One region of the Gracilibacillus sp. Marseille-QA3620 genome, then DNA from elsewhere that is predicted to be linked to it. Evidence: riboswitches for the same ligand, from Rfam matches in the RefSeq annotation. Region 1 holds a riboswitch; each other region holds the start of a gene.
The links. Region 1 has a riboswitch for S-adenosylmethionine ahead of ACY8DX_RS18445 (methionine ABC transporter ATP-binding protein). Riboswitches for the same ligand answer to the same signal wherever they lie in the genome.

Region 1 (8,072 bases):
ATCTACCCTCTTCTCCTAAGTGAAGAGGTTTTTTATTTTCCGGGAAATCACAAAAGATGAAAAGGAGTGTCGAAGGATGGGAGAAAAGAAGAAGTATCGCTTTGAAACAGTAGGAATTCATGGAGGGCTGCAGGAGGATGCATTATCTGGAGCAAGGGCCGTGCCTATCTATCAATCCAATGCTTATTTATTTAAGGATACAGACCATGCGGCCAATTTATTCGGGTTATCAGAGCCTGGCTATATTTATACCCGGATTCACAATCCGACATCGAGTGTCCTTGAGGAAAGGGTTGCAGAGCTTGAGGGTGGAATTGGTGCGCTTGCTGTTGCGAGCGGTCAAGCAGCCGTCACATTGTCCATTTTGAATATTGCGGGTGCAGGCGATGAAATTGTGGCAGCTTCTACACTCTACGGGGGTACATATAATTTATTTGCGACAACACTCCCTAAATATGGAATAGAGGTGAAGTTTGTCGACCCAAGTGATCCGGAGAATTTCAGACAGGCTATCACGCCGAAGACGAAGGCTGTCTTTGGAGAAACAATCGGTAATCCAAGCTTGAGTGTACTGGATATTGAAAAGGTGGCAGAGATTGCCCATGAGGCTGGTATTCCGCTTATTGTTGACAATACATTTGCGACCCCGTATTTATGCCGGCCCATTGAGCATGGAGCAGATATTGTTGTTCACTCTGCAACGAAATGGCTGCTTGGGAATGGAACAACCTTAGGGGGCATTATTGTGGATGCAGGAAAGTTTGACTGGAATTCTCCGAAATTCCCAGGGTTTACGGAGCCTGATTCAAGCTATCATGACATCATTTACAGCGAGGCCATTGGGGCAGCTGCCTATATTATTAAAGCGAGAGTCCAGCTATTAAGGGATTTGGGTCCAGCCTTAAGTCCATACAATGCATTTCAATTTATTCTTGGTCTTGAAACCCTGCATGTCAGGATGAAGGAGCATATTGCCAATACTGAGGAGATCATTGAATACTTAAAGCAGCATCCAGCTGTAAGCTGGGTTCTGTATCCAGGTGATCCAGACCATCCTGATTATGAGCTCGCCAATAAATATTTGCCAAAAGGAGCGGGTGCTGTAGCTGTTTTCGGCATCAAGGGCGGAAGGGCTGCCGGAAAGACATTGATTGATACAATCGGCCTGTGGTCACATGTCGCGAATGTCGGAGATGCGAAGAGCTTGATTATTCATCCCGCAAGCACGACTCACCAGCAATTAAGGGGAGAAGATTTGAAGGCATCCGGGGTGACTGATGATCTCGTTCGTCTTTCCATCGGGATTGAGAATGTGGAGGATTTAATCGAAGAGCTTGAGCTTGCTATCGAGAAGGCAACAGGCATCAGCTCCCAATCCGTTACAACGAAATGATAGAATTTTGTGGTAAAATAAAAAGTCCTTATTGACACCTCGTTCTTCTCCATGGTAGGATAACATTCAGTAACAAGTGAATGAATCGAACGACTCTTATCCAGAGAGGTGGAGGGATGTGCCCTATGAAGCCCGGCAACCGGCAATCATGACAGCCATGATTGAAAAGGTGCCAATTCACACAGGATTATTAAGTCCTGGAAGATGAGAGAAAGGAACATGCATAAGTTAATTATTCATGCCTTTCTGCTCATAGCAGGAAGGCATTTTTTATTGAATTGGAATCTATGGAGCATAAGAGAAAGAGCAGGTGAAGGTTTAAGTGATCACGTTAAATGATGTATCCAAGACATATACAAAAACATTTAAAAAAGGTACATCCATTAAAGCCGTTGATCATGTGTCCCTATCAATTGAGCAAGGTGAGATATTTGGGATTATTGGATACAGCGGAGCTGGAAAAAGTACGCTTATCCGCATGCTAAACGGGTTGGAGAAACCGACAAAAGGAACAGTAAAGGTTGCCGGACGAGATATGGGCGCCATTAAAGGTAAGGAATTACGGAATGCTCGTAAGGAAGTGAGCATGATATTCCAGCACTTCAATCTTCTATGGTCACGGACGGTTAGTGAAAATATAGAATTTCCGCTGGAAATAGCGAGAGTGCCAAAGCATAAGAGGAAAGCTAGAGTGAAGGAGCTTATCAAGCTTGTCGGCCTTGAAGGGCGCGGAGATGCCTATCCTTCCCAATTGAGCGGCGGACAAAAGCAGCGTGTCGGCATTGCGCGTGCACTTGCCAATAATCCAAAGGTCCTTTTATGTGATGAGGCAACATCAGCACTCGATCCACAAACAACAGATGATATTCTCGATTTATTGGTTGATATCAATAAACGTTTAGGCTTAACCATTGTCCTTATCACCCATGAAATGCATGTCATTCGCAAGATTTGTCATCGTGTAGCAGTAATGGAGCTGGGCAAGGTTGTGGAAAGCGGGCAGGTGCTAGATGTGTTCAAGAAACCGGAAGCACCTATTACGAAGCGATTTGTTCAGCAGGTCACAGAGCCAGAGGAAACGAAGGAAACGATTGAGCATATGCTTGAAGCATATCCGACAGGGAAGGTTGTTCAGCTATCCTTTATTGGTGAGTCAGCGGAAACCCCAGTGCTCTCTGAGGTCATTCGTTCTTACCAAATTAACGTAAATATTCTGCAAGGGAAAATCTCTCAAACTCAAAACGGTTCCTATGGAACCTTATTCATTCATCTGGATGGAGAACAATCAGAAGTAGCGAAAGCCATCGAGTATCTCCATAATCAAGACATCGGTGTGGAGGTGATTTCAGAATGATGGAGACCTATTTTCCAAATGTCGTGTGGGAGCGTATTTCAGAGGCAACGATGGAGACGCTATACATGACAGGAATCGCTTTAGTAGCAACATTTTTCCTAGGCATTATCCTAGGCCTTCTGTTGTTCTTGACATCAAAAGGAAATCTGTGGGAAAACAAAATCATTTATGGAATTGTGGGCGCCTTTGTGAATATTTTCCGCTCTATTCCATTTATTATCTTAATCGTTTTGCTCATTCCCTTCACAAAAGCCCTCGTGGGAAGCATTATTGGGGCAAATGCGGCACTGCCGGCTTTAATCATCGGTGCGGCGCCATTTTATGCGAGAATGGTTGAGATTGGACTTAGAGAAATTGACAAAGGGGTTATTGAAGCTGCCAAGTCGATGGGGGCAACCTCGTTCACCATCATTTGGAAGGTGTTGATTCCTGAGTCATTACCAGCACTTGTGTCTGGGATAACGGTAACGGCAATCGCATTAGTTGGCTATACAGCGATGGCAGGGTTGATTGGAGCAGGCGGACTTGGTAATTTAGCTTACCTGGAAGGGTTCAGCCGAGGACAATCCGATGTAACAATAGTGGCTACCATCTTAGTATTGATCATCGTGTTTATCCTCCAATTTATTGGAGATATCATAACCAGGAAACTGGATAAACGTTAAGGGAGGAAGATGGAGTTGAAAAAGAAATTATCATTCATTTTAGTACTTTGCTTCACTTTAATATTGGCGGCTTGCGGCAGTTCAGAGGATTCAGGTTCAGGTGATGGGGATACAAAGAAATTGACTGTAGGCGCATCTAATGTTCCTCATGCAGAAATTTTGGAAAAGGCAAAGCCATTACTTGAAGAAAAGGGCATTGACTTGGAGATTGAAGTATTCACTGATTATGTAATGCCGAATAAAGCGTTAGCGGATGGATCCATTGATGCAAACTACTTCCAGCACATCCCGTATTTCGAGCAGCAGGTTGAGGAGAATGAGTATGATTTCGCTAATGCTGGCGGAATTCATATTGAGCCAATCGGCGTTTACTCCAAGAAATATGACAGCTTAGATGACCTGCCAGAAGGGGCTGAAATTATTATGAGCAGCTCCGTTGCTGACCACGGCCGTATCCTATCTATGCTTGAGACAGAAGGTTTAATCACATTGAAGGAAGATGTGAATAAAGTGAAAGCCACTGTAGATGATATTGAGAAAAACCCTAAGAAATTGAAATTTAAAACAGACATTGAAGCACCAATGCTTACTCAAGTCTACAATAATGATGAAGGCGATGCAGTCTTAATCAACTCCAACTATGCGATTGACGCAGATCTTGTCCCAGCTGAGGATGCAATCGCACTTGAAAGTCCTGAAGATAACCCGTACGTAAACATTATTGCGGTTCGTACGGAAGATAAGGATAATGAAGCAATCAAGACATTGGTTGAAGTCCTTAAATCCGATGAGATTAAAGACTTCATCAATGAAGAATATAAAGGTTCTGTCATTCCGGCAGAATAAAAAAATACAAAAGGTGCATGTCCGATTCTGAACTGAACCCTGAATAGTGGACACTTTAAAAAAAGTGGACCCTATTCGGGGTTTTCCTATTCTCTTTCCGGAAAACTCCCGTTATACTAACATTACGATTTTTAGAACGGAGTATTTTTCATGAGTAAGATTATCTTTAATGAACACCAACAGAGACTACTAGAAGCTAACCCAAACGTTAAAGCCGTGACCGACCGCACCATTCAGTATACCCCTGACTTTAAACTGCAGGCGGTTAAACAAAACCATTCTGGGAAAGGCCCCGCGGAAATATTTCGAGAAGCAGGTTTTAATTTAGAGGTGATTGGCATAAAAAAAGCCCAAAGTGCCTTGGCTCGTTGGCGCAGAACCTACCAAGTATACGGAGAAAATGGCTTTTTAGAGGAACGTCGAGGAAAAGCGAGTAAAGGTCGCCCCAAGAGAGAGAATGCCTCTGCCGAGAAAAAGCTAGCCCAGGCGGAAGCCCGTATTCGCCTGTTAGAGGCGGAATTGACCTTACTAAAAAAGCTAGACGAGTTGGAAAGGCAGGCGAAGAAGAATCGTCGTTAAAAGCCCGAGAGAAATACCAAGTCATCAATGAGACGATTCGGCTCTATCAATTGAAGAACATGGTCCGTTACTTATGTGAAGTGGCCAAAGTGAGTCCAAGCGGCTATTACAAGTGGCTTCAGAATGCAGAAAAACAAGCTGTTCGAGAGGAATCCGATTATCAGGATTATGTCTTTCTGAAAGAGATTTATGATGAGGCTCAAGGGAAAATCGGCTATCGAGGCTTATATATGGAAGCCGCTGAGAAAGCCGGTCAGCCGATGAACCACAAGAAAATCCTGCGTTTGATGCGCAAGTTTCACTTTTTTGCCAAGGTACGGAGAGCGAATCCTTACCGCACGATGGCTAAGGCAACAGAGGTTCACCGTCAGGTACCCAACCACTTGAACCGCCAGTTTGACCAGCAGGAACCAGGGAAGGTCTTCTTGACCGACATCACCTACCTGCAAATCCGGGGTGGGAAGACGGCTTATTTGTCTTGCGTGAAGGATGTGGCGACACGAGAAATCGTCGCCTACGAACTCTCGACAAGCCTGCAGATGGAGATTGTCTACCGAACATTAACGAAGTTAGAAAGCTTTTATGAGAATCGATTACATCCAGAAGCGATGATCCATTCCGATCAAGGTTTCCATTACACTCATCCTGAATATCAATCTCGCGTGAAAGAAATGGGGCTCTTACAATCCATGTCACGAAGGGGAAACTGCCTTGACAACGCTCCGATGGAATCCTTCTTTGGACATATGAAAGACGAAGTTCCTTATAAGCAAGCAAACAGTATAGCAGAACTTAAATACTTGATTGATGATTACATGGATCACTATAACAACACGAGAAAGCAATGGACATTAAAGAAGATGACTCCGGCAGCTTACCGAAGTCATCTCATCGCCGCCTAAACACGGCACATCCCTTTTTATTAAACTGTCTACTTTATAGGGTTCAGTTCATTCATTTCGGAATGCACCTTTTTTCTTCTATTATATATACCTGCTTGATAAGACATATCGTCCGGCATTTCTCAGAATGATGAAGCAATTCCATTGAGAAATCGACGAAATCACTTTTAACAATCGCTCAGCGTGGTATATAGACATTGAGAGCTCTCTAATAAAGTGATAACCTTAACTTAATAATTCGAAAGGGATGATTCATTATTTTTGACAATCAGCTGCATCTCAGAGTGACGAACGAAATGGAAAAGGCTATGAGGCAGGCGCACGGAGTTGGATATGAGGTGTACAACCAGAAGTTAGATGTGCGCATGCGAGTAGAGGAACGACGAGAAGACAGTTATTTGAAAAGTAATGAGATTGTAAATGATCTGAATCGACGAGTCTTCTAATTTTAGAAGATATTATAGAAAAATGGGAAAGAACCAGCATACAATTGCTGGTTCTTTTCTTTCTCATAATTTAACTTTATAATAGCCTTACGCAGTAATTGTTATGGCAGGAGAATGTAGTTTTTTCAAGGATTTTTAAGGGCTCAAAAAGTTGAATCCAGATTCTATTTGTTATAATATTGGAATGAGAATAAATTGAGAATAGAAACAATCTAACTTTAGATAACTATATTATTGGAGGTATAAGTATGGCTGGTTCAGTACTTACAATTAAAGATTTACATGTTGCAATTGATGGCAAAGAAATTCTGAAAGGTGTTAACCTTGAAGTTAAAGGTGGAGAAATCCATGCAATCATGGGTCCTAACGGTACAGGGAAATCTACATTGTCCTCTGCAATCATGGGCCACCCTAAATACGAGGTAACAAGCGGATCAATCACAATGGACGGCGAAGATGTGCTTGAAATGGAAGTTGATGAGCGCGCTAAAGCAGGTCTATTCCTAGCAATGCAATATCCAAGCGAAATCTCCGGCGTAACAAACGCTGATTTCATGCGTTCTGCCATCAACAGCAAACGCGGTGAAGGGAACGAAATTTCCTTGATGAAATTCATCAAAGAAATGGATAAGAAAATGGACCTTCTAGAAATGGACCAAGATATGGCACAGCGTTACCTCAATGAAGGTTTCTCCGGCGGTGAGAAAAAGCGTAATGAAATTCTTCAATTAATGATGCTTGAGCCGGCTATTGCCATTCTTGATGAAATTGACTCCGGTCTTGATATCGATGCCCTTAAAGTTGTTTCTAAAGGAATCAACCAAATGAGAGGCGAAGACTTCGGATGCTTAATGATCACTCACTACCAACGCTTATTGAACTACATCACACCTGATTATGTTCACGTTATGATGCAAGGTAAGATTGTGAAATCCGGTGGTGCAGAGCTGGCACAGCGTCTAGAGGCTGAAGGCTATGAGTGGATTAAGGAAGAGCTAGGCATTGAAGACGAAACAGTAGAAATCGAAGCTTAAGCAATAGGAGGATCATTATGACAACAGAAACTACGTTACCAATTGAAAAAGATGCAATCACTTCTTTTTCAAAAGCACATAGTGAGCCTGCTTGGCTAGAAAGCCTTCGTCTTGAAGCCCTTTCTGAAGCCAGTGTGACTCCTATGCCAAAACCAGATAAAACAAAAATCGATAAATGGAATTTAGAGGATATGAAAGTGAGCGCGATTGACAGTGAGCCGTATGCTGATCTTGATGGGCTCGCTGATGAAGTGAAAAGCTTGCTTAATCCAGCGGAGGACAGAAGCCTCTATATCCAAAGAAACCATACAGCTGCACACCTGACACTTTCGAAAGAACTTCAGGAAAAAGGCGTTATCTTCATGAATCTTCAAGCTGCAGCAAAGGAACATCCTGAGCTTGTTCAAAAATACTTCATGACGAAGAGTGTTCCAGTTACAACAAATAAATTGACTGCTCTTCATGCAGCGTTATTCAATGGCGGCGTCTTCTTGTATGTACCTAAGAATGTCGTGATTGAAGAGCCTATTCAAGCAGTCTTTGTTATTGATAATAAAGAAGCAGACCTATATAACCACGTATTGATCGTTGCAGAGGATAACAGCTCTGTTACGTATGTGGAAAACTATATATCCTTAGCAGACGGCAAGCCGGTTCTTGGAAACTTAATTTCTGAGGTCATTGTCGGAAACAATGCACAAGTAAAATACGGTGCAGTGGATACCCTATCTAAGGATATGCAAACATATGTCAACCGTAATGCATATGTTGAGAATGACGGCCGCGTTGAGTGGGCGCTTGGCTTGATGAATGACGGTAATACAATTTCTGAAAACATCACAAACCTTCATGG
Region 2 (8,072 bases), 170 kb from region 1:
GTAAAGAAGTGGAAACATGGTATTTTCCCGGATTTACCCATTACTTTCCACCGGAAATAAACCGTCAAATTGTGCGTGATCTGACGAAATGGATGAAAGAAACGGCTTCCAATGGTACGATGGTAAATAAGTAGATCAAACGAGGGAGTTGAATAATGTGGGCATGCCAATGGAGATGAATACCCTCATTGTGACGAAATCTAATGAGAAGCGTGTTCAGGAAAATCTCTTCACATTACAAAAGGATGGATATCGATTATATCCAATTGATATTCCGATTGAAATTCGGACAACGCTTGAAGGAGACACAAGAGGAACAGCATTGATCAAGAAGGTAGAATGGGAGAACGCTAAGACAACGATAACCTATCAGCTTATCTCCTTAAATTCCAGCAACTAAGAAGCTAAAAGGCAGACAGAAGGCATATGCACTGTGTGCCTTTTTTGATTTTCCTAGCGATAAAGGGGGAGACAGAATGGATTTTCAGATTGGTATTTTTGTGTATGATTATGAATTTCACCGTGATGACACGGTTAGTCAGCTGTCTCTGATAAGTATCTTGGAATCAGGCTGTAAGGAGGCGGCCCTCCGTAATTTGAAGACACAAGTGGATGATAGTTTTTTGGACGGAGAGATATCTTTCTGGATTCGAGGAGAGCGGTTTGGCGGTATGAGCTATGCTACGACCTCTCTCTTGACGACGTGTGAGACCTTGATTCGGTTCAAGGATTATGAGAAAGATGGAGGGGCAAATATTATTTTTCTGGATTATTCAACGGATTTCTTTATTCTGCTAAATGAGCAGGACTGCCAATTAAAGGTGTTGGATTATCAGTATGAAACAGATGAAGAGGGCTTTGTCCTGTCTGTTGAACAGACTGAAATAGTAAGTGAGCGTATTCCGAAAGGGGTGTTTGAGGCGGAAATTATGAAAGCTTGCACTGACTTTGTTTCCTTCTGTGAGAAAGCTCAATTGCCTGTAAATAAAGATGAATTGGCGGATATTAAGAGATATTGTTTAAGAGCGGTGAATGAAATGAGAGGCGGGATGTAGATTGAAGAATGAAGCAGATATCCTTAAAGTCATTCAACAAGACCGTTGGATGATGGAGACCTTGGAAGCAGCCCAATCTTTGCATAAATCAGATTGGTCGATTTGTGCCGGTTTTGTCCGTACAAAGGTATGGGATGTCTTACATGGGTATACAAAGAGAACGCCGCTTCCAGATATAGACTTTATCTACTTCGATGAGAGCGAGACAGATGAGAGAGTGGAAAAGGATTTAGAGCGGAAGTTAGAGAGGCTCCTGCCGGGCAGGCCGTGGTCCGTCAAGAATGAAGCAAGGATGCATATGGTCAATCAGATTCCTCCGTATACTTCAACTAGTGATGCTATCTCTAAATTCCCCGAAACGGCAAGTGCAGTCGGCGTAAAGCTGGATGAACATGGAGATCTTCAATTATGTGCACCATGGGGCGTGCATGACCTCCTTGCGATGAAGATACGGCCGACTCCGTTTTTTGCAGAGACAGCCGAGCGGCTGGATCTATATGAAAAGAGAATAGCGATAAAGAACTGGCTGAAGAAGTGGCCGCTCGTTGAGAAGAATCGAATGGTGGACATACAAAAAAAGTGGAGAAATCATAATTGATTTCTCCGCTTTTGCTATTTCTTTAAGCAATTGGACCGCCTTTAATGACGATATTTGTGTCGATATGATCAAATGACAAGAAATTCTCACGGAACTTGGCAGCAAGCTCATGAGCTTTCTTATAGTAGGCCTCTTGATCTGCCCATGTTTTATTTGGCTGCAATACGACATCGGGTACGCCAGGTACATGAAGCGGGATATGTAGGCCGAATACACTGTCTTGAACGGTTTCAACATTGCTTAGTTCACCCTCAAGGGCTGCCTGTACCATCAAGCGGGTGTATGAAAGCTTCATACGGCTGCCTGTGCCATATTCGCCGCCTGTCCATCCTGTATTGACCAAGTATACCTGGACATTATGCTCCTCGATGTTCTTGCCAAGCATCTCCGCATAGCGTGTAGGCTGAAGCGGAAGGAATGGTGAACCGAAGCAGGTTGAGAAGGTTGCCTCTGGTGCAGTAATGCCGCGTTCTGTTCCAGCTAGTTTGCTCGTGTAGCCGCTCAAGAAATGATACATGGCTTGTTCCTTTGTCAGCTTGCTGATAGGAGGCAGCACACCGAATGCATCAGCTGTCAAAAAGATAATGGTTGTCGGGTGCCCAGCCACACTTGGTTTGACGATGTTGTCGATGGCATCGATTGGGTAAGCAGCCCGTGTATTTTCCGTTAAGAAACCATTGTCATAGTCAGCAATGCGAGTCTTATCATCAACCATTACATTCTCAAGGACCGAACCGAATCGAATGGCATCGAAGATTTGCGGCTCTTTCTCATGAGATAAGTTTATGCACTTTGCATAGCAGCCCCCTTCGATATTAAAGACACCGCTTGGAGACCAGCCGTGCTCATCATCACCAATCAAGCGGCGGCTCGGATCTGCTGATAAGGTTGTCTTGCCTGTACCGGAAAGACCAAAGAATAGGGCAACATCCCCTTCCTGTCCAACATTGGCTGAACAGTGCATGGAGAATACGTCTTTCTCAGGAAGCAAGTAGTTCATGATGGAAAAGACGGATTTCTTCATTTCCCCGGCATATTCTGTACCGCCGATTAAGACGACTTTCTTCTCGAATGAAACGATAATGAAGGTTTCGGATCTCGTACCGTCAACTTTCGGGTCTGCCTTAAATCCAGGCGCACAAATAATCGTGAATTCTGAGCTATGGGTTTTTAGTTCTTCCGCTGTCGGGCGGATGAACAGCTGATGTACAAACAGATTATGCCAAGCATATTCATTGATTACTTGGATAGGTAAGCGGTATTCTTTATCTGCACCTGCGTAGCCATTAAAGACGAAAAGTTCATCCTGCTTATTCAAGTAGTTGATGACCTTCTCATACAGGTTCGCGAATGCTTCCTCCGAGATGGGTTTATTTACGCTTCCCCAGTCAATTTTATCCTTTGAGGAAGCTTCCTCGACAATATATTTATCTTTTGGAGATCGACCGGTATACTTGCCTGTTTCTGCCTTGATGGCACCAGTGGATGTCAAAATCCCTTCATTTCGTGCTAATACTTTCTCAACCAATTGAGGAACGGATAACTGGATGTGCATATTCTCATTAGATAGCAGTTGCTTCAACTCATTGGACATTTCAACATGGCTCATAAGAAATCATCCTCTTCCAATTAATGTATTTGTCTCTTGTATGAAAAATAGTATAACATATTTGTATAAATTAAACATACTAATTAACGATTAGATAAATAAAAAATATTAAACAACCGTTCCACATCCTTAGCTGCTGCTCACTTCCTTAGCCATACAGGATTGATTCGGCTTTTAATATTTCCTATTACTAATATTGTTAACTTGTTCACAATATATTATATCAATTTATTCATAAAATTGCGACAGTTGAGGGGCTTTGAAACCCATACAAATATATCCTGCACATATATTGACAGTTCATAGTATAGTAAGTTAAGATTTAACTTTGAAACGGATACTCTTATCAAGACTCGGTGGAGGGAACAAAGCTCTATGAAGCCGGGGCAACCTGCAGTTTGAACCGCTATTAGGTTCACGCAAAGGTGCTAACTTGATGCAAGGCTAATAGAAGCCTTGAACGATGAGAGTGAAAGGCGAATTTCGTGAGATATAGACCTTTCCTCTTTAGGAAGGTCTTTTTTTGTGCATTCAGGACATGACTAAAGATAATGAGTAACCGTATAGATAAGTACTTAAGGAGGAGTTTTATTATGTCGACTAAGAGACATTTGTTTACATCTGAATCTGTAACTGAAGGGCATCCAGATAAGATTTGTGACCAAATTTCAGATTCCATTCTAGATGAAATCCTTGCGCAGGATCCAAATGCGCGTGTAGCTTGTGAGACTTCTGTTACGACAGGCCTTGTCCTTGTTGCAGGAGAAATTACGACTTCCACCTATGTGGATATCCCGAAAATCGTTCGTGAAACGATTAAAGGAATTGGGTATACAAGAGCGAAGTACGGTTTTGATGCAGAGACCTGTGCTGTCTTGACGTCCATTGATGAGCAGTCAGCAGATATTGCTCAAGGGGTAGACCAGGCGCTTGAATCTCGAGAAGGAACGATGACAGACGAAGAAATCGAAGCAATCGGTGCTGGTGACCAAGGCCTGATGTTTGGGTTTGCCTGCAATGAAACAGAGGAATTAATGCCTCTTCCAATCTCACTTGCCCACCAATTATCAAGAAGATTGACAGAAGTACGTAAGCAGGAAATCCTGCCATATCTTCGTCCTGATGGAAAAACTCAAGTAACTGTAGAATACGATGAGAATGATAAACCTGTTCGTGTTGATACAATTGTTATTTCAACTCAGCATGACCCGGAAACAACCCTTGAACAAATTCAGGCGGATTTAAAAGAGCATGTAATCAAGTCAGTTGTTCCGGCTCATTTAATTGATGAAGCGACAAAATACTTCATCAATCCAACAGGCCGCTTCGTGATTGGCGGACCTCAAGGAGATGCTGGATTGACTGGCCGAAAAATCATCGTTGATACGTATGGCGGTTATGCGCGTCATGGCGGTGGTGCTTTCTCCGGCAAGGATGCGACAAAGGTAGACCGTTCTGCTGCCTATGCTGCCAGATATGTAGCGAAGAACATCGTGGCAGCCGGTCTCGCTGAAAAGGCTGAAGTTCAATTGGCTTATGCGATTGGAGTAGCTCAGCCTGTATCCATTGCGGTGAATACTTTTGGAACTGGCAAGGTTGATGAAGATAAGCTGGTTGAATTAATCCGTGCAAACTTTGACCTTCGTCCAGCTGGTATCATCAAAATGCTTGATCTGCGCCGTCCAATTTATAAACAAACAGCTGCTTACGGCCATTTTGGACGCAATGACCTGGATCTTCCATGGGAGAAAACAGACAAAGCAGAAGTACTTCGTACACAAGCTTCCATATAATGAAAAAACCTTAGGGCATACATGCCCTAAGGTTTTTTTAATAGTCTTTATGCGACAAATGACATACTAATGTTACATATTTTTCTAAAAATACCGGTAAATAATTCGTAGGATTCGACATATTTTGCGCAAAAAGTCTGATAGTATAGATTGGTGCGATTATAAAAAATATTTATTATAAAGCGAGGTTTTTTTCGTAATGTGCGGTTTTGTTGGGTGTGTTCTAGATAAATGTCAAGATGCTCTCGTATCTGATTGTTTAAAGGAAATGAACAATCTTATTTACCATAGAGGACCGGATGATGAAGGTTTTTATGTTGATGAATATATTCAATTAGGCTTCCGCCGTTTAAGTATTATTGACCTGGAAAGCGGTCACCAGCCACTTTCTTTTGAAAATGAACGGTATTGGATCGTTTTCAATGGTGAAATTTATAACTATTTGGAGCTAAGAGAGGAGCTTTCCCTTAAAGGATTGGAATTCAAGACGAATTCTGATACGGAGGCTATCCTTGGTGCATATGCGTATTATGGAGAAGCGGCTGTTAAGAAGCTGCGCGGGATGTTCGGGTTCGTCATTTGGGACAAAGAGGAGAAATCCATCTTTGCAGCGCGCGATCCGTTTGGAATCAAGCCGTTCTTCTATAAAGAGGAAGAAGACAGATTATTCTTTGCCTCTGAGAAGAAGAGCATCGTATTGGCTTCTGGTGATGAAGAGGTTAATTTGGATGCATTGCAGCATTATTTAACTTATCAATTCGTGCCTGAGCCGGAAACAATGACGGATGGCATCAAGAAGCTGCTCCCAGGTCATTATCTAAAGAAATCAATCGGGGGACCAATTGAAATCGGTCAATATTGGAAGGCGTCCTTTTCACCAGTTCTGAAGTCAGAGCAGGATTGGACAGAGGAGATTCGTGAAGTAATGATTGACAGTGTACAGAAGCATATGCGCTCAGATGTGCCTGTCGGTTCATTCCTTTCCGGAGGAATTGATTCTTCTATAATTGCTTCTATCGCAAAGAAATTCCATCCAAATATTAAGACGTTCTCTGTCGGCTTTGAGCATGAAGGATTCAGTGAGATCGATGTGGCAAAAGAAACAGCCGATAAATTGGGCGTAGAAAACATTAGCTACATCATTTCGCCGGAGGAATATATGCAGGAACTGCCGAAGATTATGTGGCATGCTGATGATCCGCTTGCTGACCCGGCATGTGTACCACTTTATTTCGTTTCAAGGGAAGCGAGAAAGCATGTGAAGGTCGTGCTGTCTGGGGAAGGAGCGGATGAATTATTTGGCGGTTATAATATTTACCGCGAACCGCAATCTCTTGATGTATTCACGAAAATGCCTGCTGTCTTAACCCGTTCCTTAAAACGAATTGCGGCTATTCTTCCTGAAGGGGTTAAAGGAAAGAGCTTCATTGAACGTGGCTGTACACCAATGGAAGAACGCTATATCGGCAATGCGAAAATGTTCGTGGAGGATGAAAAGAAAGAGCTGTACAAACCATACCATGGCGGGTTGGATTATAAGACCATTACTGCACCATTCTATCGTGACGCAGCAGGGTATGAGGATGTCAGCAAGATGCAATACATTGATATTCATACATGGCTCAGAGGGGACATTTTGTTAAAGGCTGATCGGATGACGATGGCACATTCCCTTGAGCTGCGTGTACCATTCCTTGATAAGGAAGTATTTGAGGTGGCATCTAAGATTCCATCTGATATGAAGACAAGTCATGGCACAACTAAGTACATTCTGCGCAAAGCCGTGGAAGGAATTGTTCCTGACCATGTACTCACAAGAAAGAAACTAGGTTTCCCTGTTCCAATTCGTCATTGGCTGAAGGATGAGATGTATGATTGGGCTGTGAACATTATTCTGGAAAGTGACACGGACCATTTATTCCATAAGGATGTCATTCTCCGTTTGCTTGATGACCATGTAAAAGGAAAGGCCGATAATAGCCGCAAGATTTGGACAGTACTTGTGTTCATGATCTGGTATGGAATCTTTATCGAAAAAAAGTACTCTTTTCAAACAATGACTGAAGATTTAGTAACGACACATTAATAGGGATGTAACAATCCTGGGGCATCCGCTTCCGTTGCGGATGCCTATTCTTTATGAATGGATGATAACGTTTTCAAAAAAATATTTAATGGAAAATGAAACCAAAATGATTCTTATACAGTAAAATAATTGATAGGTACTAAGTAATTATCTTTCCATACATACAAGAACAAGCATATGAACTATTCAGGCTGGCCATTAAATGGATGTAGAGAAATGAGCTTGTCATGTTCCTCTGGCAGGACAAATAGGAACAACCTAATATGATAATGAACATAAAAAATGGGTATACAATAAGATGTATCCCATTCTATATTGGGTTATTGATTTGGTTGGATTGGTTGTATACTGGCATAATAACGTCCTTTCTCAGCATACTCTCGATAGATTCGGTCCATATCCTTTATGTCCTCGTCTGTTAACGGGCGGATTATTTTAGCTGGGCGGCCGAACGCAAGGGTATTTGGCGGGATTTTCTTGCCCTGCGGGACAAGACTGCCGGCACCGATGAAAGCACCTTCGCCAATTTCAGCGCCATCGAGAATGATGGAGCCCATTCCTATTAAGGCTTTCTTCTTTACATGGCAGCTATGAAGGATGCACTGATGTCCGACTGTGACATCATCCTCAAGAATCAACGGATTATTAGGGCTTTGATGCAGGACAGAATTGTCCTGAACATTGACATTGTCGCCGATGATGACGGGGGCGACATCGCCTCGAATAACCGTATTAAACCAAATGCTTGAGTTCTTGCCAATCGTAACGTCACCGGTTATGACAGCATAGTCAGCTATATAGGCTGATTTATGTAAGGAAGGGATTTTATCTTTATATTGATATAATTTCATTTCATAACCTCCGTATTCTATTGTAAAATAGATAGTTAATGAAAGTGTACATATAAAAAAATGATGTGTAAATATATTTA
Region 3 (8,072 bases), 700 kb from region 1:
GACAACCTGTAAGTAAACGGGATCGCGGTTATTAATGAGGAATGACATCCATTCACCTCCTAATTCTTGGTGTGTGTACTATATGGTTCATACACTCCTTAAGGTGTACTATACTGGTAATACACCATAGATGTCAATAACTTCTATGAAAATAATGCTTATTTTTTAATTGAAAGAGGGAAAAAGTAGGATGACACCGGTATAGACACTAAGCCAAGGAGATGGTGCATATGCAGAATACAGGGCTTGTTTTGGAGGGGGGCGGAATGCGAGGAGCTTTCACTGCGGGTGTCCTGAGGTATTTGATGGAGGAGGATATCTATATCCCGTATACCATTGGAGTTTCAGCAGGGGCATGTAATGGCAGCTCCTATATTGCCCGCCAAATGAATCGGAATCATCAGGTGATCATTGAATACAGTCGACATCCTGAATACATCTCCTTTAAGCGCTTTTTGCGAAATAGGGAATTGTTTGGAATGGATTTAATTTTTGACAAAATGCCAAATGAGCTAATTCCTTTTGATATGGAAACATTCTGCAGCTCAAAGGAAGGCTTTGTCGTTGGAACGACCGATTGTGAGACTGGCGAAGCTGTTTATTTTGATAAACAATCATATAGTAAGGATATGCTTACCATACTAAGGGCTTCCAGCTCCTTGCCGTTGTTTGCACCGGAGGTATCCTTTAATGGACGATATCTCCTTGATGGGGGTGTGACCGATCCTATTCCCATTAAGAAATCGGTGAAAGACGGAAACACGAAAAACATTGTTGTATTAACGAAGAATAAAGGATATAGAGAGGCACCATCAAATTGGAATTGGCTTGCCTCAAGGAAATATGGGAAATATGCGGGACTGTTGAAAGCAATGAAAAACCATCATATCGTCTATAATGACACGATAAAGTATCTTAAGGAGGAAGAGGAGAAGGGGAACGTTGTTATTATCCAGCCAATACGGAGGCTTGATGTTTCCACCATCGGACGGAATCCGCAAAAGCTTGAGAATCTGTATGAGGAAGGCTACCGGGAAGCAAAGAAAGCATATGGAAAATTGAAGGAGTTATTATGAGATAAAAAGGGGGAGGAATAGACCCTGAACTGAACCCCGAATAGTGGACACTTTAAAAAAAGTGGACCCTATTCGGGGTTTTCCTATTCTCTTTCCGGAAAACTCCCGTTATACTAACATTACGATTTTTAGAACGGAGTATTTTTCATGAGTAAGATTATCTTTAATGAACACCAACAAAGACTACTAGAAGCTAATCCAAACGTTAAAGCCGTGACAGACCGCGCGATTCAGTATACCCCTGACTTCAAACTGCAGGCGGTTAAACAAAACCAATCTGGGAAAGGCCCAGCGGAAATATTCCGAGAAGCAGGTTTCGATTTAGAGGTGATTGGCATTAAAAAAGCCCAAAGCGCCCTGGCTCGTTGGCGCAGAACCTTCCAAACATACGGAGAAAATGGCTTTTTAGAGGAACGCCGAGGAAAAGCGAGTAAGGGACGCCCCAAGAAAGAGAATGCCTCTGCCGAGAAGAAATTGGCCCAAGCAGAAGCCCGCATTCGCCTCTTAGAGGCGGAATTGACCTTACTAAAAAAGCTAGACGAGTTGGAAAGGCAGGCGAAGAAGAATCGTCGTTAAAAGCCCGAGAGAAATACCAAGTCATTAATGAGACGATTCGGCTTTATCAATTGAAGAACATGGTCCGTTATTTATGTGAAGTGGCCCAAGTGAGTCCAAGCGGCTATTATAAATGGCTTCAGAATGCGGAAAAACAAGCTATCCGGGAGGAGTCTGATTATCAGGATTATGTCTTTCTAAAAGAGATTTATGATGAGGCCCAAGGGAAAATCGGTTATCGCGGCTTATATATGGAAGTCACCGAGAAAGCCGGTCAGCCAATGAACCACAAGAAAATCCTTCGATTGATGCGCAAGTTTCACTTTTTTGCCAAGGTACGGAGAGCGAACCCATACCGTACGATGGCCAAGGCAACAGAGGTTCACCGTCAGGTACCCAACCATTTGAACCGCCAGTTTGACCAACAGGAACCAGGGAAAGTCTTCTTGACCGACATCACCTACCTGCAAATCCGCGGTGGGAAGACGGCTTATTTGTCTTGCGTGAAAGATGTGGCGACACGAGAGATCGTCGCCTATGAACTCTCGACAAGCCTACGGATGGAGATAGTCTACCGAACATTAACCAAGTTAGAAAGTTGTTATGGGAATCAATTACATCCAGAAGCAATGATTCATTCGGATCAAGGGTTTCATTACACGCATCCTGAATATCAATCTCGCGTGAAAGAGATGGGGCTCTTACAGTCCATGTCACGAAGGGGAAACTGCCTGGACAACGCCCCAATGGAATCCTTCTTTGGACATATGAAGGACGAAGTTCCTTATAAGGAGGCAAACAGTTTGGCAGAACTAAAATATATGATTGATGATTATATGGATTACTATAACAATACGAGAAAGCAATGGACATTAAAAAAGATGACTCCGGCAGCTTACCGAAGTCATCTCATCGCCGCATAAACACGGCACATCCCTTTTTATTAAACTGTCTACTTTATAGGGTGCAGTTCACCCATCTATTCCCACCCCTTTTTTAGGCAATAATCAGACGACTAGCTCTGACTGCAAATAATGCCAAATCAAATTGGCCGTATGTTCAATGGAACTGATATGTGTGCGCTCAAACGCATGAGAGGCGTCAATCCCCGGTCCGATTAATCCATGAACGATATCATACCCGGCCCGGATGGCAGCGGAGGCATCAGATCCATAAAAAGGATATATATCAACACGGTAATCAATATCATGCTCCTGGGCTAATTTGACAAGATGCTGGCGCAGGCCATAATGATAAGGACCGCTTGAATCCTTCGCGCAGATGGATACACTATACTCGTCCGTTGTTTGGCCGTCTCCAATTGCGCCCATATCCACAGCTAAATACTCAACAGTTTCGTCCGGAATATTAGAGTTTCCGCCATAGCCGATTTCTTCATTATTGGAAATAAGGAAATGGGTAGTGTATGGAAGGGTGATGTTTTGTTCCTTCAGTTGTTTTATCAAGTAGAGTAGGATGCCGACACTCGCTTTGTCATCCAGATGCCTTGACTTTAAGAAGCCGTCCCCAGCAAGCTCTGCCCGAGGCTCAAATGAGACAAAATCACCGACCTCAATACCGAGTGCTTGCGTATCTGATTTTGATTTGGTGACCGCATCAATCCGAACTTCCATATGGTCATCGTCGCGTTTCACTTCACCCATTTTCTGATAAACGTGGACAGAGGTTTGGTTTAGTAAAATCGTTCCTGTGTACACATTACCGTCTGCTGTATGAATCTTGCAGTATTCTCCCTCACAGGCATTCCAGCGAAAGCCGCCGATCATCGTCAGCTTTAAACGCCCGCTTGGTTTGATTTCCTTGACCATTGCTCCCAAAGTATCCACATGGGCTGTCAGGAAGCGGTGTTTAGAATCATCTTGGCCTTTAATTGTCGCAAGCAAGGCCCCTTTATTCGTCCGTTTGTTTCCAATTCCGCATGTATTCAGAAAGTTCTCTGTATAACGAATGGCCTCTTCCGTATAGCCAGTCGGGCTTGGAATGGAAACCAAATCTTTTATGTAGCCGTATATCTCTTGACCGTCTGCTTTCATTTGTAGACACTCCTCTTATTAGTGAATAGCTCTATTATATACCTCCGTGGAAAAAGGGTACAATAGATGAGAAATTTCTTGCCTTTTTTAGGATATCCATGTAAATTATAGTTAAATGAATATTCGAACAAATCTTATCGCGAGAGACGGAGGGACGGGCCCGATGATGTCTCAGCAACCGCCGATGCATTCGGAAAGGTGCTAAATCCTGCAAGGCATATGCATATTTATGTGCCTCGAGAGATAAGAAGGAGAGTAAAGCTCGATAAGTCTTCTTCTTGGAAGGCTTTTTTATTTTTTATTTGGGAGGGGCAGAACAATGACCGCATGGAAGATTGAAACAGTATTAGCCCAAATCGGCAATCGAAGTGAAACACAAACAGGTACGGTGAACACGCCCGTTTATTTCTCGACCGCATACAGGCATGAGGGGATTGGACAATCAACAGGCTATGACTATACTAGGACAGGAAATCCGACCCGAGAGGTTTTGGAAAAGGCCATCGCGGCCCTTGAAGGCGGTGAGCAAGGCTTTGCCTATAGTTCTGGCATGGCAGCCATCCATGCTTTGCTCACATTATTCGAACCGGGTGATGAGATCCTTGTTTCAGCTGATTTATATGGTGGTACATATCGTTTATTCGAAAAAACCTGGAAGAAATACGGCATCACTTTTGTTCAATGCCAGTCCTATAGAGATTTTGCTGAATCCATTTCAAGTCAGACAAAAGCCTTTTTTATTGAAACACCGACAAACCCTTTAATGCAGGAAATCGATATCCGGGCAATTGCTGATTTAAGTCAAGAGAATAACCTCCTTTTGATTGTTGATAATACCTTTTACACACCAATCTTGCAGCGTCCGCTTGAACTCGGTGCTGATATTGTTGTTCACAGTGCGACAAAATATATTGCCGGTCATAATGATGTTCTTGCTGGCCTCATTGCTGCAAAGGGAGAGGATGTCTGCCAAAAGCTTGATGAATATCAAAATGCAACAGGGGCTATCCTTTCGCCATTTGATTCCTGGCTTGTCATGAGAGGAATGAAGACATTGAGCCTTCGCATGAAGCAGCATGAGGAGAACGCTGGGAAAATCGCGGCTTTCTTACAGGAGCGGGAGGAGGTCATCGATGTCCTCTATCCGGGAAAAGGCGGCATGATTTCGTTTAGGCTTCAATCTGAGAAATGGGTCAATCACTTCCTGAAAAGCCTTGGTGTCATCACCTTCGCAGAGAGTCTTGGAGGGGTTGAAAGCCTTATGACCTACCCGGCTACACAAACGCATGCCGATATCCCGGAGGAGGTCCGCATAGCAGGTGGTGTTTGTAACCGGCTGCTCCGCTTCTCCGTTGGTATCGAACATGCTGATGATTTAATTGCCGACCTGAAGAACGCCTTTGAAGCGGTTAGCAGCAAACAAGTGCAAGCATAATATCCGTTCAGCCAGTCCATTTTGCAGGGCTGGCTTTTCTTATGGAGTAATGATGGTGATTTTAGGAAAATGTAAGAGATAAGCAGCTTAAAGCTGGCAAGAAGGAAAAAACGGGTGAAGAAGCGGAAATCTTCTGTCTTAAATGGTAGAATAGCTGTAAAATTATTTGTAAAGACATCTCGCATGATTTTTTGTTATGCTGATGACAGTCCAACCATAAATTCAGAGGAGTGATTCGGTTGAAGGCGCTGATTAATATCGATTATACATACGACTTTGTGGCAGATGAGGGAAGATTGACCTGCGGTGAGCCAGGGCAGCGAATTGAGGATTATATTGTTTCATTGACAGAAGAATTCATTAAACGGAAGGATTATGTCGTATTTGCCATTGATGTGCATGAAGAGAATGATCCTTACCACCCGGAAACGAAATTGTTCCCGCCCCATAATATCCGTTTCACTGCTGGCAGAGATTTATTTGGAAATCTGCAAAATGTGTATAATAGGAACAAGGACGAAGACCATGTCCTTTGGATTGACAAGACGCGTTATTCTGCTTTCGCCGGCACGGACCTTGATATCAAGCTTCGTGAGCGGGGAATCACCGAGCTTCATTTAGTCGGGGTTTGTACAGATATTTGTGTCCTCCATACAGCGGTGGATGCTTACAATAAAGGCTACAAGATCATCGTCCATAAAGATGGAGTGGCAAGCTTCAATGAGGCCGGCCATCAATGGGCTCTTGGCCATTTTGAACAAACACTTGGAGCAGATGTTTTATAAATTAAGGAGGAAGCTTGATGAAACACTATCAAGATGACAGCTTTGCGTTACATACAGATCTATACCAAATTAATATGATGGAAACATACTTCCGGGATGGCATCCATAACAGAAAAGCCGTCTTTGACGTTTACTTTAGACGTAACCCATTTGGGAACGGCTATGCCGTTTTTGCAGGACTTGAGCGTGTCATTACGTATATTAAAGAGCTGCGTTTTACAGACACTGATATTGAATATTTACGTAATGAAGTAGGTTATGCTGATGACTTCCTGTCCTACCTTAAGGAACTAAAATTTACAGGAACAATTAGAAGCATGAAGGAAGGGGAGCTCGTATTTGAGAATGAGCCTCTTATGCGTATTGAAGCCCCGCTAGCTCAGGCACAGCTTGTTGAGACGGCTATCCTCAATGTCGTCAACTACCAGACATTGATTGCAACAAAGGCCTCAAGGCTCACCATGGTAGCCGATGGCGATCCATTATTTGAGTTTGGGACAAGAAGAGCTCAGGAAACCGAAGCGGCCATTTGGGGGACACGCGCGGCCTTTATCGGCGGATTCCAAGCGACAAGCAATGTCCGCGCAGGTAAATTATTCGGCATACCAGTCGTAGGAACGCATGCCCATGCCCTTGTCCAAACCTATCGTGACGAATACACAGCCTTCAAGAAATACGCGGAATCCCATTATGACTGCACCTTCCTCGTCGACACCTATGACACATTACGCTCAGGTGTACCGACAGCCATCAAGGTTGCCAAGGAAATGGGTGACAAGATTAAATTCAAAGCCATCCGCCTAGACAGCGGCGACTTAGCTTACCTATCTAAAAAAGCAAGAATCATGCTGGATGAAGCCGGCTATACCGACACGATGATCACCGCCTCTAATGACCTGGATGAAGTAACTATTCTCAACCTGAAAGCCCAAGGTGCCAAAATTGACATGTGGGGTGTCGGTACAAAGCTCATCACTGCTTATGACCAGCCGGCATTAGGTGCTGTTTACAAAATGGTCAGCATTGAAGATGATAACGGAAGAATGGCTGACACCATCAAAATCAGCGGAAACCCTGAAAAAGTTACAACACCAGGGATGAAAAACGTTTACCGTATCATCAACCGTGAAACCAAAAAATCCGAGGGGGACTACATCACCCTAGACGGCGAAAACCCGCAGGAAGAAAAAATATTGACTATGTTCCATCCAGTGCACACCTTCATCTGCAAGGAAGTCACCGACTTCGAAGCCGTGCCGCTGCATGAAACTATTTTCGAAAACGGCGAACTGAAATATAAAACACCAGAGCTCACTGATATCCAGAAATTTGCCCATGATAACCTCTCCTTGCTATGGGATGAATACAAACGTTTCTTGAATCCGGAGAAATACCCGGTTGACCTCAGTCCAAAATGCTGGGAAAACAAGCGTGTCCTTATTCAGGAAGTACAGGATCAGGTTAGACGGAACCGAGAGATTGTTAAGAACTGGAAGGATGAATAACGGGATAAATATCTCAGAATTTAAACAGGCGGAATAACCGCCTGTTTTTTTTTACAAATTTATAAATGATATTTAGTCGGTAATACAATCCGGTAAAATCCACAATAAAACTCTTTTACTAAAATTTTACTAAAATTTTATTGACAGTATAATCTTGGAAAAGCTAGAATTGAATTGTAAACGCTGTCATTAAAAAGGGGGATACATACGTGAAAAAATTTAAGCTGTTAGGTTTTGTATTAATTCTTAGTTTAGTATTAAGTGCTTGCAGTAGCAGCAGTTCCTCTGATTCAAAGGATGGGAAGAAAGAAATCACCGCATGGGCTTGGAATATCAATGTACCAGTCTTGGAGAAAGCGGCAGAAGAATTTGAGAAGGAAAATCCGGATTTCAAATTGAATGTTGTAGAACTTGGACGTGAAGATGTTTATTCAAAATTAACGACTGGACTTCAGGCTGGCGGTAAAGGGCTACCTGATATAGTTCTGGTGGAGGATGATCGTATTCAAGGATATTTTGAATCTTTCCCAGATGCATTCATGAATGTTTCTGAAAGCGGATTCGAAGAGCATGCCGATAAATTTGCCAGTTTCAAAATTGATTTATTAACACAGGAAGACGGAAGTGTATACGGGTTCCCATTTGATGCTGGCCCGACCGGT

Region 2: another riboswitch for S-adenosylmethionine. It lies ahead of metK (methionine adenosyltransferase); the one in region 1 lies ahead of ACY8DX_RS18445 (methionine ABC transporter ATP-binding protein).
Region 3: another riboswitch for S-adenosylmethionine. It lies ahead of ACY8DX_RS14880 (methionine biosynthesis PLP-dependent protein); the one in region 1 lies ahead of ACY8DX_RS18445 (methionine ABC transporter ATP-binding protein).

The regions. Positions count from the first base shown of each region.
Region 1 is NZ_CM143102.1:3,644,295-3,652,366, reverse strand. It holds gene ACY8DX_RS18450 (O-acetylhomoserine aminocarboxypropyltransferase/cysteine synthase family protein) at 77-1,393, shown strand; SAM riboswitch class I at 1,487-1,604, shown strand; gene ACY8DX_RS18445 (methionine ABC transporter ATP-binding protein) at 1,716-2,747, shown strand; gene ACY8DX_RS18440 (methionine ABC transporter permease) at 2,744-3,412, shown strand; gene ACY8DX_RS18435 (MetQ/NlpA family ABC transporter substrate-binding protein) at 3,428-4,258, shown strand; one part of gene ACY8DX_RS18430 (IS3 family transposase) at 4,409-4,787, shown strand; one part of gene ACY8DX_RS18430 (IS3 family transposase) at 4,787-5,739, shown strand; gene ACY8DX_RS18425 (YuzK family famiily protein) at 6,024-6,185, shown strand; gene sufC (Fe-S cluster assembly ATPase SufC) at 6,434-7,219, shown strand; gene sufD (Fe-S cluster assembly protein SufD) at 7,237-8,072, shown strand, end outside.
Region 2 is NZ_CM143102.1:3,471,356-3,479,427, reverse strand. It holds gene ACY8DX_RS17450 (alpha/beta hydrolase family protein) at 1-134, shown strand, start outside; gene ACY8DX_RS17445 (DUF2584 domain-containing protein) at 158-400, shown strand; gene ACY8DX_RS17440 (hypothetical protein) at 477-1,055, shown strand; gene ACY8DX_RS17435 (nucleotidyltransferase family protein) at 1,105-1,653, shown strand; gene pckA (phosphoenolpyruvate carboxykinase (ATP)) at 1,676-3,247, opposite strand; SAM riboswitch class I at 3,603-3,732, shown strand; gene metK (methionine adenosyltransferase) at 3,856-5,055, shown strand; gene asnB (asparagine synthase (glutamine-hydrolyzing)) at 5,255-7,141, shown strand; gene ACY8DX_RS17415 (gamma carbonic anhydrase) at 7,462-7,992, opposite strand.
Region 3 is NZ_CM143102.1:2,942,538-2,950,609, reverse strand. It holds gene ACY8DX_RS14900 (GntR family transcriptional regulator) at 1-48, opposite strand, end outside; gene ACY8DX_RS14895 (patatin-like phospholipase family protein) at 231-1,076, shown strand; one part of gene ACY8DX_RS14890 (IS3 family transposase) at 1,224-1,602, shown strand; one part of gene ACY8DX_RS14890 (IS3 family transposase) at 1,602-2,554, shown strand; gene ACY8DX_RS14885 (M42 family metallopeptidase) at 2,639-3,685, opposite strand; SAM riboswitch class I at 3,817-3,935, shown strand; gene ACY8DX_RS14880 (methionine biosynthesis PLP-dependent protein) at 4,005-5,120, shown strand; gene ACY8DX_RS14875 (cysteine hydrolase family protein) at 5,354-5,905, shown strand; gene ACY8DX_RS14870 (nicotinate phosphoribosyltransferase) at 5,923-7,410, shown strand; gene ACY8DX_RS14865 (extracellular solute-binding protein) at 7,620-8,072, shown strand, end outside.